Linked DNA regions of Thiocapsa bogorovii. The protein of the gene in region 1 interacts with the protein of each later gene in a pairwise test. Links are inferred from orthologs where the notes say so. Each region holds a gene or a part of one and is shown on either strand. Other genes may lie near its edges. The genes, in order: uvrA and uvrB.

Region 1 (8,017 bases):
GCCTATGCCCGCAAACCCGAAAACCGCAAGGAGATCGCCGCAGCGATCGCCCCGGCCAACTACCTCAATCAGCCGGTCACGGTGGTTGAACAGGTTCTCACCGGGACCTTCGCCGACGGTTTGGGCAATATCGTCCGGGATCCCGATCGGATCGACTTCGACCCCTTCCCCTACGAATCCTTCGCCATCTGGATCCTGACTCAGATGAAGCGTTGGGGGCAGATCGATGGCGATGTCGACTATGCGAACGTGGCACGCGAGGTCTTCCTGGCGACCGATGCGGCTCGTCTCATGACAGAGGTCGGCATGGAGGCACCGACCGATCCGGTGATGGCCTTCTCGGTCATGGGCAAGCCGTTCGATCCGTCGAAGCCGGAGGCCTATATCGAGAGCTTCCCGATCCGGAGGACCTGACGGATGAAGCCAACCAGCTTCTGGGCAGCACCGATCCTATCGGTACTCTTCTTCGGGGTCTTCGTCGGTGTCTGGCACTTCTCGACGCAGCAGACCCTCGGCGAGGTGACGGTGGATCCCGAATACGCGGCCCTGATCGGCGCACAGGCGGCCACGGGCGGGCAGTCGGCGATGCCCGGGCCGCTGGATGTCGGCGCGAAGCTGTGGGAGCACATCCGGGACCCCTTCTATGATCGGGGGACCAACGACAAGGGGATCGGCACCCAGCTGATCTACTCGATCGGGCGCGTCCTGATCGGGTTCGCGCTCGCGGCGCTGGTTGCCATCCCCTTGGGCTTCGTGATCGGGATGTCTCCCTTGATCTATAAGGCGCTCGATCCCTTCATCCAGGTCCTGAAACCGATCTCGCCGCTCGCTTGGATGCCGCTAGCGCTCTACACCATCAAGGACTCCGACATCTCGGCCGTGTTCGTGATCTTCATCTGCTCGCTCTGGCCGATGTTGGTCAACACCGCCTTCGGTGTCGCCTCGGTGCGGAAGGACTGGCTCAATGTCGCCCGAACGCTTGAGGTCTCGCCACTGCGCACGGCCTTCCAGGTCATCCTTCCCGCCGCCGCGCCGACCATCATGACCGGGATGCGGATCTCGGTCGGCATCGCCTGGCTGGTCATCGTGGCGGCCGAGATGTTGGTCGGCGGCACCGGGATCGGCTACTTCGTGTGGAACGAGTGGAACAACCTCTCCATCACCAACATCATCAGCGCCATTCTCTTGATCGGTCTGGTCGGAATGATGCTGGACACCATGCTCGCGCAGTTGGCACGCGCGGTCACTTACAAGGAGTGAGCAGCATGTCGCAGCCCTTTCTGAAGATCGAGGGATTGACCAAACGTTTTCCGGGCACAGGCGGAGCGTCCGACTTCACCGTCTTCGAAAACATCTTTTTCGGGATCGAGAAGGGCGAGTTCGCTTGCATCATCGGCCACTCCGGATGCGGCAAGACCACCATCCTCAACGTCCTGGCCGGACTGGACGAGGCGACCGAGGGCGGCGTGGTCATGGGCGGTCGCGAGATCGCGGGTCCCTCGCTCGAACGCGGCGTAGTCTTCCAGAGTCACGCCCTGCTACCTTGGCTAACCGCCCTGGGCAACGTCGCCTTCGGCGTGCGCTCACGCTGGCCCCGCTGGTCGGCCAAAGAGATCGAGGCCCACAGCATCCGCTACCTGGAGATGGTCGGCCTGGGCGCGGCTCTTCATAAGAAGCCGGCCGAACTCTCCGGCGGCATGAAACAGCGTGTGGGCATCGCGCGCGCTTTTGCGATCGAGCCGAAGATGCTCCTGCTCGACGAGCCTTTCGGGGCGCTCGACGCGCTCACGCGCGGCACCATCCAGGACGAGCTCCTCTCGATCGTCCAGGCCACGCACCAGACCGTCTTCATGATCACGCACGACGTCGACGAGGCCATCCTGCTCGCCGACAAGGTGCTGCTCATGAGCAACGGTCCCTACGCGAAGATCGCCGAGATCGTCGAGATCACCATGCCGCGTGACCGCACCCGCGCGACCGTTCATCACGATCCTCAGTACTACCGGATTCGCAATCACTTGGTCGACTTCCTGGTGAATCGCTCCAAGACCTATGCGGGCGAGCAAGTCGACGACCCGGTGCACCCGCCGCTCGTCCGTCCCGGACTCGACGGCGGCGCCCGTGTCGTCCCGCTTCCCAAAACACCAAGCCCCACGGAACAGCCCAGCCCCGGCATCGCATTTCGCAACGCATCCAACTGATGGAGACCACGCCATGACACGCGACGACGTCACTGCTCTCATCCTGTCCGCCAAGCTCGAGAAAGGACTGAGCTGGTCCCAGCTCGCCGAGATCATCGGCCACAGTAAAGAATGGTCGACCGCCGCCCTCCTGGGCCAGATGACCCTCACCGAGACCCAGGCCAAGGCTGTCGGTGCCGCGCTCGGGTTGCCCGATGAGGCGATCACCCAGCTCCAGATTGTCCCCTACAAAGGGTCCTTACCTACCGCCGTGCCGACCGATCCGCTCATCTACCGCTTCTACGAGCTGATCAATGTCTACGGCACATCGATCAAGGCATTGATCCACGAAGAGTTCGGCGACGGCATCATGAGTGCCATCGACTTCAGCATGGATATCCAACGCGAGCCCGACCCGAAGGGCGACCGCGTTCAGATCCGAATGAGCGGGAAATTTCTGCCTTACAAGACCTACTGACGCTTTTCTGCCCGGCAAACGCGCGATCCGAGCAAAGGGTCCGAGCACCGATTCTAATCGGATCCTCCCCAACCCCCGCCGGCACCCGGGTCGTTCATTCAAAAGGGCAATCGGCGGGGGCGGGCAGGCGGAGATCGATACCGACGTCGTTGCAGTTGGCGCCGATGTCGCCAAGGTTGTTGGCGGCCTGACCGGGATCGCAGCCCACGCGATCACCCGACGATCCTCGGTGTGTGGGACGCGCGCAGTCTGATCGCTCGCGGCGCATAAGGCGCCTTGAAAAGGCACTCGGCCGGGGCTTCGAGATGCTCGGCGATCCGCTCCCTCGCCAAGTCGCAGAGTCCGCACTCGCGGCAGGCCGCGCCACCACCTCCATGGATGGCCGATCGCGCGCCGATGCAGCCGATGCATCAGGCCACCGCTTCCGTTCGTGGCAGAAGCCCTGCGTCAGCGCCTGGATACTCGTGTTCCCGGCAGATCCGCGTGAGGTCCGAGTCGGTGAGGGTCTCGCCCGTCAGTCCACATCCGTGACCTGCGTCCTGTCCCTGTGCGGTGATGGTCTCCTGGTTGAATCGGCAGGTGGCGCAGACGCCGAAGGTCTTGAGGCCGTTGGCGTGTTGGACGGCTCGCAGCAACCTCCTCAATCCCTCGACCAACCCGTCCACCTCGGGGTCAGGCATCTCGACCATCGTCCGACGCAGCAGGGGCGCTGGCGCGACCTGAGCGAGTAGCACCTTGCCCGCGGCCGTCACACGCAGGTGAATCACTCGTCTGTCATTGGGGTCGGGCATCTTATCGACCAGCGCCCTTGCCTGCAAAACCTTGATGGTCTGCGAGACCGTCCCCTTGGTCAACCCAAGGTATTCGGTCACGGCCTGCGGGGTGTCGGAATAGCGGTTGCAAAGCGCAAGGTAGTGGAGCGCATCCAACTGCACAGGCTGGAGGCCCAGACCCGTGCCCGCCGCACGCGCTTGGGCCCGCAGCAGATTGCAGAGGCGCTCGAGGTGGTCGTGAAGCTCCCTGATCGCGGTCTCCGACATCTTTGCTCAGCCCTCCAGCGAAGTCATGTCTCGAGCTTAGCCGGGAAATAGTATCGCGTCGATACTTTCTTGACAGAACCTCGATGCCGTGCTTTTCTTTAGTCAGTATCGAGTCGATACCAGTGTCCTGACGGACCGATGCGCATCAACCTGCAACACGTGTGCAGAGCCGCTAAAAGCCGGTCCAAAGCCGAGACGGATCCCGGCACACTCGTCTCGATGCCTGATTCATTCCACCCACGAGGAGAGCTCACGATGAACAAGACCCTGATTTCAGTGACGCTGTTCGCAGGCATGAGCACATCGGCCGTCGCCTCGGACCTCATCGACTACCCAGATGCCTACCGTGGCTGGACGCACGTCAAATCCATGACCATCCATCCCGGCCATCCACTCGAGGACCCGTTTCTGGGCATCCATCACATCTATGCCAACGAACCGGCGCTCGCCGGACTACAAGCCGGCACCTTCGCAGACGGATCCGTGCTGGTGTTCGACCAGCTCGAATACCTAACACAAGACCAGGCGTCCACCGAAGGCAACCGTGTACTGCTCGGCGTCATGGTTAAGGATTCGGCGCGCTTCGCCGGCACTGGCGGTTGGGGCTTCGAGGGCTGGGCCGATGACAGCCGCGACCAGCGACTGGTCACGGACGGTGGCGCGGCCTGTTTCGCCTGCCATACCCAACGCGCCGAGCAGGACTTCGTCTTCAGTGAGTGGAGGGACTGAGGTCGCCTCGATCGAGCGACTCGAATCGGCGCCCTTGCGTGCCTGGACGCTGCTGTCGATCCCGGCGACCCGCGCCTCCAACGCACGATTGGTCTTGGTTTCGGCTGCCGGGCTCTGCTTCAGGTTGCCCCAGGCCGCAAGAAGACCGGGGTAGTCGGCTTCCCGTGCGCTCAGCTGGCCTTTGACCTGGGCCTGCGCCGCCTGAAGCTCGGGGTTTAAGGGTGCAGGTTCAGGTTCAATTCACCTGCTGGCGATGGCCGGGAAACATGGATCGGCGCGAGCCGTCGATGTGGTCACTCGATAGCTTCGATTCGATCCCTTTAGGCCCGAGCCCATCGGTTGACACGGCCCAACGCAACGATTTGCGGCCTCCGCTCGGAACGGTCCGCAGGGCGCGACGGGAGCGACCCGCGCGGCGTGGATCCGGCGGGATGCCGAATGGCCGAGACGATGATTGGTCCCCTCACCACCCCCTCTCCAACAACGGCCTCAAAAATCGCCCGGTATGCGACCGGTCGTTCGCGGCAATCTCTTCGGGCGTGCCGACGGCGATGATCTCGCCGCCCCGGTGCCCGCCCTCGGGCCCCAGGTCGATGATCCAATCCGCGGTCTTGATCACATCCAGGTTGTGCTCGATGACGACCACGGTGTTGCCCTGGTCGCGGAAGCGGTGCAGGACGTCGAGCAGATGCTTGACGTCGTGGAAGTGCAGGCCGGTGGTGGGCTCGTCCAGGATATAGAGTGTCCGGCCGGTATCCCGCTTGCTGAGCTCGCGGCTGAGTTTGACACGCTGGGCCTCGCCTCCGGAGAGCGTGGTGGCGCTCTGGCCGAGCCGGACATAGGCTAGGCCGACGTCCATGAGGGTCTGGAGCTTGCGCTTGATGAGCTGCACGGGCGAGAAGAACTCGAGCGCGTCTTCGATGGTGAGGTTCAGGACCTCGTCGATGGTCTTGCCCTTGTAGCGGATCTCGAGCGTCTCGCGGTTGTAGCGTCGGCCCTTGCAGGTGTCGCACTGGACATAGATATCGGGCAGGAAGTGCATCTCGACCCGAATGAGTCCGTCCCCTTTGCAGGCCTCGCAACGCCCGCCCTTGACGTTGAAGCTGAAGCGGCCGGGACCGTAGCCGCGCGAGCGCGCCTCGGGCACGGCGGCGAAGAGGTCGCGCACCAGGTTGAAGAGTCCGGTGTAGGTGGCGGGGTTGGAGCGCGGGGTCCGACCGATGGGGCTCTGATCGATATCGACGACCTTGTCGAAGAAGTCGAGCCCTTCGATGGCGCTATGGGGTGCCGGTTGCAGGCTGGCGCCGTTGAGATGACGCGCGGCGACCGGGAAGAGCGTGTCGTTGATCAGGGTGGACTTGCCAGAGCCCGAGACCCCGGTGATGCAGACGAAGCAGCCGACCGGGATCTCGGCATCGACGGTGCGCAGGTTGTTGCCCCGAGCACCCAGGATGCGCAACTGCCGATCCCGGTCGTTGGGCTTGCGCTGGCTCGGGATGTCGATTCGCAGATCACCGGACAGATAGCGTCCGGTCAAGGACGCAGGCGCGGCGGCGATCGCCTCGGCGGTCCCTTGGGCGACGATCTCGCCGCCGTGTACGCCGGCGCCCGGCCCCAGATCGACGACCAGATCGGCCGAGCGGATCGCCTCCTCGTCGTGCTCGACCACGATGACCGTGTTGCCGATGTCGCGCAGGTGGGTCAGGGTCTTGAGCAGACGGGCATTGTCGCGCTGATGCAGGCCAATCGATGGCTCGTCCAGGATGTACATGACACCGACAAGCCCGGCACCGATCTGGCTGGCGAGACGGATGCGTTGCGCTTCACCGCCGGAGAGCGTCTCGGCGCTGCGGTCGAGGGTCAGATAGTCGAGCCCAACGTCGACCAGGAAGCGCAGCCGGGTGGCGATCTCCTTGATCACCCGCGCTCCGATCTCGCCGCGCTTGCCGGGCAGCTCCAGCTTCTCGAAGAAGCGCAGCGAGTCACCCACGGGCATTGCGGCGACCGCGGGCAGGTTGTGGTCCTCCAAAAAGACATGGCGGGCCGCTTCGTTCAGACGTGAGCCGCCGCAGGTCGGGCAGGGCTGGTGGGAGAGATAACGTGCCAACTCCTCGCGGACCGCACTGGAGTCGGTCTCTTTGTAGCGCCGCTCCATGTTGCGGATGATGCCCTCGAAGGGGCGCACCTTGGCGGCACCCCGCTCGTGTGGCAGCTTGAGCTTGATCTTCTCCTTGCCGGTGCCGAAGAGGATCAGCTGCTGATCCCCGGCGTTCAGCTCGTTCCAAGGGGCCTCGACGTCGAAGCCATAGTGCTCGCCCAGCGTACGGATCACCTGAAAATAGAAGGCATTGCGCCGATCCCATCCGCGCACCGCGCCGCCGGCTAGGCTCAGCTCCGGATGGAGAACCACCTTGGCGGGGTCGAAGAACTGCTCCATGCCGAGCCCGTCGCAGGTGGGGCAGGCGCCGCCCGGGTTGTTGAAGGAGAAGATCCGCGGCTCGAGCTCCGGGATGCTGTAGCCGCAGACCGGGCAGGCGAAGGACGCCGAGAAGGTGATCATCGGCCGCTCGGGTTCGTCGATCGCGGCGATGCGGGCGATGCCTCCGGAGAGCTTGAGCGCGGTCTCGAAGGATTCGGCCAGACGTAGGGCGAGATCCGGCCGCACGCGGAAGCGGTCCACCACCACCTCGATGTCGTGCTTCTTCTTGATGTCCAGCTCGGGCGGGTCGTCGAGCTCGCAGAGATCGCCGTCGATGCGTGCGCGCACGAAGCCTTGTGCATGCAGCTCGCCGATTAGCCGCTGGTACTCGCCCTTGCGCGCCGAGACGACGGGTGCGAGCAGCATGAGCCGATCGCCCTCCGGCAGCGCCATCACCTGGTCGACCATCTGGCTGATGGTCTGGGCCTCCAGCGCCTCGTCATGCGCTGGACAGCGCGGCTGGCCGACCCGCGCGAAGAGCAGGCGCAGATAGTCGTAGATCTCGGTGATGGTGCCGACGGTCGAGCGCGGATTGTGCGAGGTCGTCTTCTGCTCGATCGAGATGGCCGGTGAGAGGCCCTCGATATGATCCAGGTCCGGCTTGTCCATGATCGAGAGGAACTGCCGGGCGTAGGCGGATAGCGACTCGACGTAGCGGCGCTGCCCCTCGGCATAAATGGTGTCGAAGGCGAGGGAGGATTTGCCGGATCCCGACAGGCCGGTGAAGACGATCAGCCGCTCGCGCGGGAGATCCAGATCGATGCTTTTCAGATTGTGGGTGCGTGCGCCGCGAATGCGGATTGTGTCCATAGGGCTGGGAGACCTGCGGCGGTGGGCGGCCAATCCGCGATTATTCCGCAAAGGCCGCTCGAACGCCTCCACCCGTCGCAGAGGATCGCGCGGTCTGCAGCGGATGGCTACGGGCCGACGAATAAGGCTGGCCCCCGTGTCGGAGAAGATGCAAAGGCAGGTGTGGCCGCCGCGTCACCGATCGGCGGGTACTACAGGCGGCACTCAATGTTCGTCATGAAGCTCCAATCGCCGCTCCAAACGTTCCAAGCGGCGTTTGATGTCGTCGACATCCGATTTGCTGCCGTAGACTGCGGCAGTC
Region 2 (7,596 bases), 100 kb from region 1 along the record:
GGAGCTTGCGGATGCCGTCGCGCGCCGCCGCGGCCTTTGACCCCGGATCCGGAAACCCGAAATCCGGCGTTAAAGCTGGTCCAGGTAACGGATGCCACCCAGTCGGCTCGCCTGATCGCTGATCCAGGCCGCGCGTCGCTCCAAACGTTCCGAGGGCTTGTCCAGACGATAATGTCCGGGCGCAGGCAGCACGCCGATCAGCAGCGAGGCTTCGCGCATGGTCAGCTCGCTCGCCGGTCGATCGAAATAGCGCAGGCTGGCCGCGCCGATACCGTAGGTGTTGGGGCTGAACTGCACGATGTTCAGATAGACCTCGAGGATGCGCTCCTTCGGCCACAGGAGCTCCATCAGCAGCGTGAACCAGGCCTCGAGCAGCTTGCGCGGCAGATCCGAACGCGGCCAGAGGAAGAGGTTCTTGGCCGCCTGTTGCGTAATGGTGCTGGCTCCGCGCAGGCGTCCGCCGTTTTTATAGTCGGCCCAAGCCAGGCGAATCTCGATCAGGTCGAAACCCCGATGGCTCGGAAAACGCTGGTCTTCGCCGGCGATGGCCGCCAGGCGAGTCGGCAGCGAGATCCGATCCCAGGGTACCCAGGTCTGATGATAGTAGGGCGGCGATTGGTCGAGTCGCCAGAGGTTAAAGGCGTGCCGCAGCATGAAGGCGGATGCGGGCGGGTCGACCCAGCGTAGCGTCAAGACCAGCGCGATCGAGAGCAGCGCCAGATTGCCCAACGCTCTGAGCAGAAAGCGACCGACGCGGGTCAGCGGATGTCGGTCATGGCCGATGGATCGGATGTGAAAGACGCGGGTTTGCGACAACGGCTCGCCCGGCGCCGCATAGTGTCCAGCCTCGATCCCGCGATCCACTCCGAGCGTTTCCGACCCTTGCTTGTCGTCCTTCATCAATCCTCGTTGGTGGGTGGAACCGAGTCCCTCAGGTGTCTCCGCCTCCGGCACGGCAATCCGACGGGAGACGGATCTGCCCGTGCGGGTGCGCTCCATGCGCCTGGGCTTTCGAGCATCCGATGAATCGCCGTAAAGGTCGCAAGTGCGCCTGCGATCACCTCGGACGGATCCATGCGACCGTGGACGGGAAGGCTGTCGAGGATGTTCGCAAAGCGTTTCCAGGCCGCCGCGGACTGCTTGCCGTGAAAGTCTAGGAAACCGGCGGAGCCCAGCACCGGGCCAAGACAGCGGCGCAGGTGTTTCGCGATCACCCGACCGCCGAGCGTTGCACCCTCCAGCACATAGAGGCCGCCCAGCGCGGCAGCTGCCCCGCTCGGGGCGAGCTGGGCCGAGGTGCGCAGCACGTGCGGCTGGCCCTGCTCAGCAAGATCCTTGAGGATCGCCGGCAACTTGCGTCGAACCCCCAGATCGTTGCGGATTTCCTCGTCCAGCGCGTCGAGCAGGCCGTCCTCCAGGGCCGCGTAGACATCGGCCAAGGCATGCAGATACTTGAGATAGTCTTCGCGGGTGACCGTCGGCGACGTGAGTCGGGTCATCAGGGGCAAGCGTTCGACCGCCTCATGTGTCTCGGCCGTCGCGCGGCGCAGGACAACCGCCAGTCGCTCGGAGGTCGCCGGTCGGGACGTGTCTTGAATGTCTTGCATGGGGTCTTCGGGCTCGCTGCGCTCTGCGCTCGCGGCAAGTCTAACACCCGTCCTCGTCATCCCTGAAAAAGACCGGTCCGTCGTGCGGCACGATAGACCGACGGTGCTCGACCGACGAACGGTCGAGTATCCGGGGTCGCGGGCTCACGTTTTGAGCCACCCACCGCGGCATGCTGTGGTTCCGTCCAGTGCAAACCCTGCGGAGCCGACGATGAACACCCTTACTGACCTCTTCGTCATCCTGCTGTGCCTTTCCGGGATCTTCGTGATCCTGAGCCTTGTGTGCGCCGTCTTCGAGCATGCTCCCGACGAGGCGGATGCACGGCTGCGGCGCACGCGCGTGCGGCCACAACGTCCGCGGCGTCGCTCTCGCGTGGTCCGTCCTCGGCGCAAGCCGGTGGATCCGGTCACCGATTCGCCGAGCCCCGCGGTCTCGGTACCGGGACCGATTGTTCTGCCGGGGCGTGGCGGTTGATGCCTGATCGGACCAAGCGACGATGTCGGCAGCGTATCGATCGGTTTTCGGCGTAGGTGTCTCTCAACATGAAGTGCGTCGCCGGATCGAGCTACCGCGCTCGGACTCGAGCCGAAAAACCTCAGGCCGCAAGCCCGCGTCCCTGCAACTCTTTGATCTTATCCCGGACGGCGGCGGCCTGCTCGAACTCGAGGTTCTTCGCGTGCTGGTACATGGTCTTTTCCAGCGCTTTGAGCTTCTTGGACATCTGCTGCGGCGTCAGGGTGGCGTATTCGATGATCTCCTCGGCAACCTTGGCATAGTTGCGTGCCTTCATGGGCGCGCCCGGGATGGCGCCCTCCATGATGTCGGCGACCGCCTTGCGGATGGTCTGAGGCGTGATGCCCTCGGCGGTGTTGTGAAGGATCTGCTTGGAGCGGCGCCGCTCGGTCTCGTCGATGGCACGGCGCATGGAGCCGGTGACGCGATCGGCATAGAGGATCGCCTTGCCGTTGGCGTTGCGCGCGGCGCGCCCGATGGTCTGGATCAAGGAGCCCTCCGAGCGCAGGAAGCCCTCCTTGTCCGCGTCCAGGATGGCCACCAGCGAGACCTCCGGCATGTCGAGCCCCTCGCGCAGCAGATTGATCCCGACCAAGACGTCGAACTCGCCCAGGCGCAGGTCGCGGATGATCTCGACGCGCTCGACCGTGTCGATGTCCGAGTGCAGATAGCGGACCTTCACCCCGTGCTCGTTGAGATACTCCGTCAGATCCTCGGCCATGCGCTTGGTGAGCGTCGTGACCAGAACCCGCTCGCCGGCGGCGACCCGCAGTCCGATCTCGGAGAGCAGATCGTCGACCTGGGTCAGCGCGGGACGGACCTCGACCTCCGGGTCCACTAGGCCGGTCGGTCGGACCACCTGCTCGACGACGGCGCCCGAGTGCTGGATCTCATAGTCGCGCGGGGTGGCCGAAACATAGATGGTCTGGGGTTGGCGGGCCTGGAACTCCTCGAATCGCAGCGGGCGATTGTCGAGCGCGGAGGGCAGCCGGAAGCCGTAGTCGACCAGGTTCTCCTTGCGCGAGCGGTCGCCCTTGTACATGCCGCCGAGCTGGGGAACGGTGACATGACTCTCGTCGATAACGACGATGGCATCCGCCGGCAGATAGTCGTACAGCGTCGGCGGCGGCTCGCCGGGTCCGCGTCCGGAGAGATAGCGGCTGTAGTTCTCGACCCCGGAGCAGTAGCCGACCTCGAGCATCATCTCCAGATCGAACAGGGTGCGCTGCTCCAGGCGCTGGGCCTCGACCAGCTTGTCGTTGTCCCGCAGCCAGGTCAGCCGGTCCTTCAGCTCGACCTTGATCTGCTCGACCGCGTTCAGGATGGTCTCGCGCGGCGTGGCGTAGTGCGTCTTCGGGAAGACCGTATAGCGCGGGACCTTGCGCAGCTGCTCGCCGGTGAGCGGGTCGAAGAGCGATAGGTTCTCGATCTCCTCGTCGAACAGCTCGACCCGCAGCGCCTCGTCGTCCGACTCGGCCGGGTAGATGTCGATCACGTCGCCGCGCACCCGGTAGGTGCCGCGCGAGAGCTCGATCTCGTTGCGCCGGTATTGCAGATCGGCGAGCCGGCGCAGCAGGGCGCGTTGATCGATCAGATCGCCGCGGTTCAGATGCAGCACCATCTTAAGATAGGCGTCCGGGTCGCCCAAGCCGTAGATGGAGGAGACGCTCGCCACGATGATGACATCGGGACGCTCCAGCAGCGCCTTGGTCGCCGAGAGACGCATCTGCTCGATGTGCTCGTTGATCGAGGAGTCCTTCTCGATATAGGTGTCTGTCGAAGGGACGTAGGCCTCGGGCTGGTAGTAGTCGTAATAGGAGACGAAATACTCCACGGCGTTGTGCGGGAAGAACTCCTTCATCTCGCCGTAGAGCTGGGCCGCGAGGGTCTTGTTCGGCGCCAGGACCAAGGCCGGGCGCTGCACCCGGTCTATCACGTTGGCGATCGTGAAGGTCTTGCCCGAGCCGGTCACGCCGAGTAGGGTCATCGCAGACTCCCCGTCACTTAGGCCCTCCACCAGGCGGCGGATCGCCTCGGGCTGATCGCCCGCGGGGGCAAACGGCGAGACCAGTTGAAAAGGGCGTTCGGACATCGGAGTACGTGCCGGGTGTTTGCGGTTTCGTTATGATTGGGAGCGAGACACCGCATGTCCAGTCACGACTATCATCGCCCTACCACAAGAGCCCAGAGAAGACACCCGATGACCATCAAGCTCGCCGCGCGCGTTCAGGCTGTCAAACCCTCCGCCACCCTGGCCATCACGGCCCGCGCCAAGGCCCTGCGCGCCGCGGGCAAGGACGTCATCGGGCTTGGCGCCGGTGAGCCTGACTTCGACACGCCCGATCACATCAAGGAAGCGGCGATCGCCGCGATCCGCGCCGGCTTCACCAAATATACCGCTGTCGACGGAACCACCGAGCTCAAGCAAGCCGTCATCGACAAGTTCAAGCGCGAGAACGGGCTGGACTATGCCCACGACCAGATCCTGGTCTCCTGCGGCGGCAAGCAGAGCTTTTTCAACCTCGCCCAAGCGCTTCTGGATCCGGGCGACGAGGTCGTTATCCCTGCGCCTTACTGGGTCTCCTATCCGGATATGGTCCTGCTCGCCGGCGGCGCGCCCGGGCTTGTGCATGCCGGGGCCGATCAGCGCTTCAAGATCACCCCCGGACAGCTCAAGGGCGCCCTCACCGACAAGACCCGCTTGGTCGTCATCAACAGTCCGTCGAACCCCACCGGCATGGCCTACAGCCGCGAGGAGCTTGAAGCGCTCGGCGAGGTGCTGCGCGAGTTCCCGCGCACCCTCGTTGCCACCGACGACATGTACGAGCACATCCGCTGGAGCCCCGAGCCCTTCGTCAACATCGTCAACGCCTGCCCGGAGCTCTACCCGCGGAGCCTGGTCCTCAACGGCGTCTCCAAGGCCTACTCCATGACCGGCTGGCGCATCGGCTATGCTGGCGGCCCGGCCGAGATCATCAAGGCCATGAAGAAGGTGCAGGGCCAGAGCACCTCCAACCCGACCTCCATCTCCCAAGTCGCCGCCCAAGCCGCCTTGGAAGGCCCGCAGGAGTGCATCGGCGTCATGCTCAAGGCGTTCCACGAGCGCCACGACTTCGTGGTCGAACGCCTCAACCAGATCCCCGGCATCGAATGTCTGCCGACCGACGGCACCTTCTACGTCTTCCCGAAGGTGCAGGGCGCGATCGACAAGCTCCCCGGAATCGCCAACGACCTGGACTTCGCGGAATACCTGATCGAGAAGGCCGGCGTGGCCCTCGTGCCCGGCTCCGCCTTCGGCCTCAACGGCTACGCGCGCATCTCGATCGCCACCAGCCGTGCGAATCTGGAGCAGGCGCTGGAGCGGATCGCCGCTGCGGTCGCATAAATGCAGCATCTTCGCGATCTTGACTCCACCCGGGTGCCCGGCTAACATTGCGGGCTACCATAGATCCCTGGTAGCTCAGTCGGTAGAGCGGGTGACTGTTAATCACTAGGTCGGCGGTTCGAGCCCGTCCCAGGGAGCCAATAAATCGAGGGGTTACAGGTTTCCGCCTGCGACCCCTTCTGCTTTTCGCGCTCACTGTCCCCACGAAATCCCCGTCTGGCCCTCATTAAGGCGTCAGCAACGATCCACGTCGGCACAGAAAATCCGCCATAACGGCGGGTGTTTCTGTCACCGTGACGGGCCGATCTTTACGAAAGCACGCTCCAATGGATCGCCATGGTGAAGGCGAGATTGAACCCGACCATCCATTTCGGCCGCGCGAGGTTCGATCTCGATTCGAAGTGGTTATCGTCTGGCCTCGTCCTCGGTCGTATTGCGATGTACAGCTGTGTCGGCAAGCGGTCAAGGCACCGATAAGAGGGGCCTGGCTCGAATGGCGCTAACCTAAAGCCGGAATGCTTATAAAACAGTAAGTTACTGGAATCCTTCGCCGCCGATCTGCGACATTGCTGGCGGTTCCCTGGGCCGAAACAATTCAGAACGGCGTCCGGGTCGAACTCCCGCTTGTGTTGCTGGCGTTATAAGTAGCGGATCTTTCGAAGAAAGGGTCAGGTTCAGTTGATCTAGAGCTGCATCTCTTGTTGCCTAGACTCTCCCGCGTCCTCGGCGCTTCCGTTTTGCCTGGGGGACCCCGCTGCCGCAGCTTTCGACGTTGCCCGGTCATTGCCTCGATCTCTGCATAAAACTCTGATATTTATTCAGTTGATGTTGGTTGAGGGCCATGCGGAGTTTCGTAATCGGATGGGAATTGGGCGCTGGCTCGCGCGATCTGCTCCCTCGAAATCGAAGACGTGCTTCAACCTCACTGCCTTTAACAGATCGACACGACGTTCGCCTGCTCCATGAGCGTCAAGCCGCCATTCCGAGTGCGCCGCTCACCGACTGCTGCCAGACGTGGCGATAGACGACCGCGGCCATTTCTTGCTTATCGTCGTCCGTGAAGGGTGGCGACGGCAGCTCAGTGTAGAGCCGATCGAGGATGAAGATTTCGACTTCGGCTTGGGTCTGCTCCTTTTCTGTCCATCGCTCCATGGGCGACAGCAGCTCGCGCAGTGACGCCAACAGGGACTGACTCGCCTGCTTGACCTGTTCGCGTTCCGCCTTGCCGAGCGTCTCCTTTTGCAGCAGGTCGAAGAGCGCGAGCTCATCTTCGCTGAGACCCTCCTCGGCAGCGCGTCTCTGCTCGGCATCAAGACCCTCAATCAGGTCCGTCAGCTCGGTGAAGGTGTCCTCGATCGTGACCCGGTCCTTTTCGCGGTTGTAGTCGGCGATGATCTGCTGGTAACGCTTGTAATAATCCATCCGTTTCGGATTGTGCCTAAGCATCTCGGCGAGCTTTTGCTCGACGATTTCGCGGATGTCCTGGAGTGCCGTCGCCTTATGGTTGACCTTCTTCGCGAACTCTTCGCGGAGCTTCTCCAGGTCGATCCGGCTGAGATCGTAGGTCAGCCCCACGGTTTGGTCGTCCCCCGGTGCGTCGGCGCGGATGGCCTGATTCACAATGCGGTGCAGCTCCTTCAGAAGCTCGGTGACGTCCGCGGTGTCGCGCCGCTCGGTGAGCTTCTTGTAGATGGCTTCGATGTTGTCGTGTCGCTCGGCATAGGTGAAGGCCATCGGCTCCATCAGAAGTGCCCGGAAGCGGACGAAGACCTGACGGGCCAGGATCTCGAAACGCCGCTTGGATTCATCGCTCGTGTAGACGGCGTCCACGGCATCCGCAATACCCTTGATGCGAGCGAATCCGTGTGTGCCGAGCAGGGCCGTCATCTCCGCCCCCAGGGCACGAACATGGGCCTCGGTCGCCTCGATGGCTTCGAGCAGCGCCTGCACCCGTTCCTCGATGGGTGCGATGATCTCCTCTTCACCTCCGCTGTCATCACCGAGTGCATACTGGGCGAGCGCCTCGCGCAGGCTCTTGAGCATGCCGTTGTAGTCGACGATCAGACCGAAGTCCTTGCCCGGATAGCAGC

The links.
Region 2: the proteins of uvrA (region 1) and uvrB interact in binary tests that used the Escherichia coli proteins (3 or more experiments, as listed by UniProt). The link is inferred for Thiocapsa bogorovii from one-to-one orthologs.

What each region holds. Positions count from the first base shown.
Region 1 is NZ_CP089309.1:2,095,056-2,103,072, reverse strand. What follows is about bases 4,691-8,017. They hold uvrA (excinuclease ABC subunit UvrA), read right to left. Parts: upstream 7,717-8,017; coding sequence 4,891-7,716; downstream 4,691-4,890. Other genes in these bases: LT988_RS09515 (hypothetical protein), read right to left, coding at 7,921-8,017. In the rest of the region: LT988_RS09550 (CmpA/NrtA family ABC transporter substrate-binding protein), read left to right, coding at 1-414; ntrB (nitrate ABC transporter permease), read left to right, coding at 418-1,260; LT988_RS09540 (ABC transporter ATP-binding protein), read left to right, coding at 1,266-2,201; cynS (cyanase), read left to right, coding at 2,215-2,658; LT988_RS09530 (MarR family winged helix-turn-helix transcriptional regulator), read right to left, coding at 3,069-3,698; LT988_RS09525 (cytochrome P460 family protein), read left to right, coding at 3,954-4,427. UniProt on the Escherichia coli protein: The UvrABC repair system catalyzes the recognition and processing of DNA lesions. UvrA is an ATPase and a DNA-binding protein. A damage recognition complex composed of 2 UvrA and 2 UvrB subunits scans DNA for abnormalities.
Region 2 is NZ_CP089309.1:2,194,656-2,202,251, reverse strand. The notes cover bases 1,709-4,614. They hold uvrB (excinuclease ABC subunit UvrB), read right to left. Parts: upstream 4,214-4,614; coding sequence 2,204-4,213; downstream 1,709-2,203. Other genes in these bases: LT988_RS09910 (pyridoxal phosphate-dependent aminotransferase), read left to right, coding at 4,322-4,614; LT988_RS09920 (hypothetical protein), read left to right, coding at 1,819-2,082. In the rest of the region: LT988_RS09935 (3-deoxy-7-phosphoheptulonate synthase), read left to right, coding at 1-40; mtgA (monofunctional biosynthetic peptidoglycan transglycosylase), read right to left, coding at 70-900; LT988_RS09925 (biliverdin-producing heme oxygenase), read right to left, coding at 900-1,607; more of LT988_RS09910, read left to right, coding at 4,615-5,506; LT988_RS09900 (type I restriction endonuclease subunit R), read right to left, coding at 6,476-7,596. UniProt on the Escherichia coli protein: The UvrABC repair system catalyzes the recognition and processing of DNA lesions. A damage recognition complex composed of 2 UvrA and 2 UvrB subunits scans DNA for abnormalities.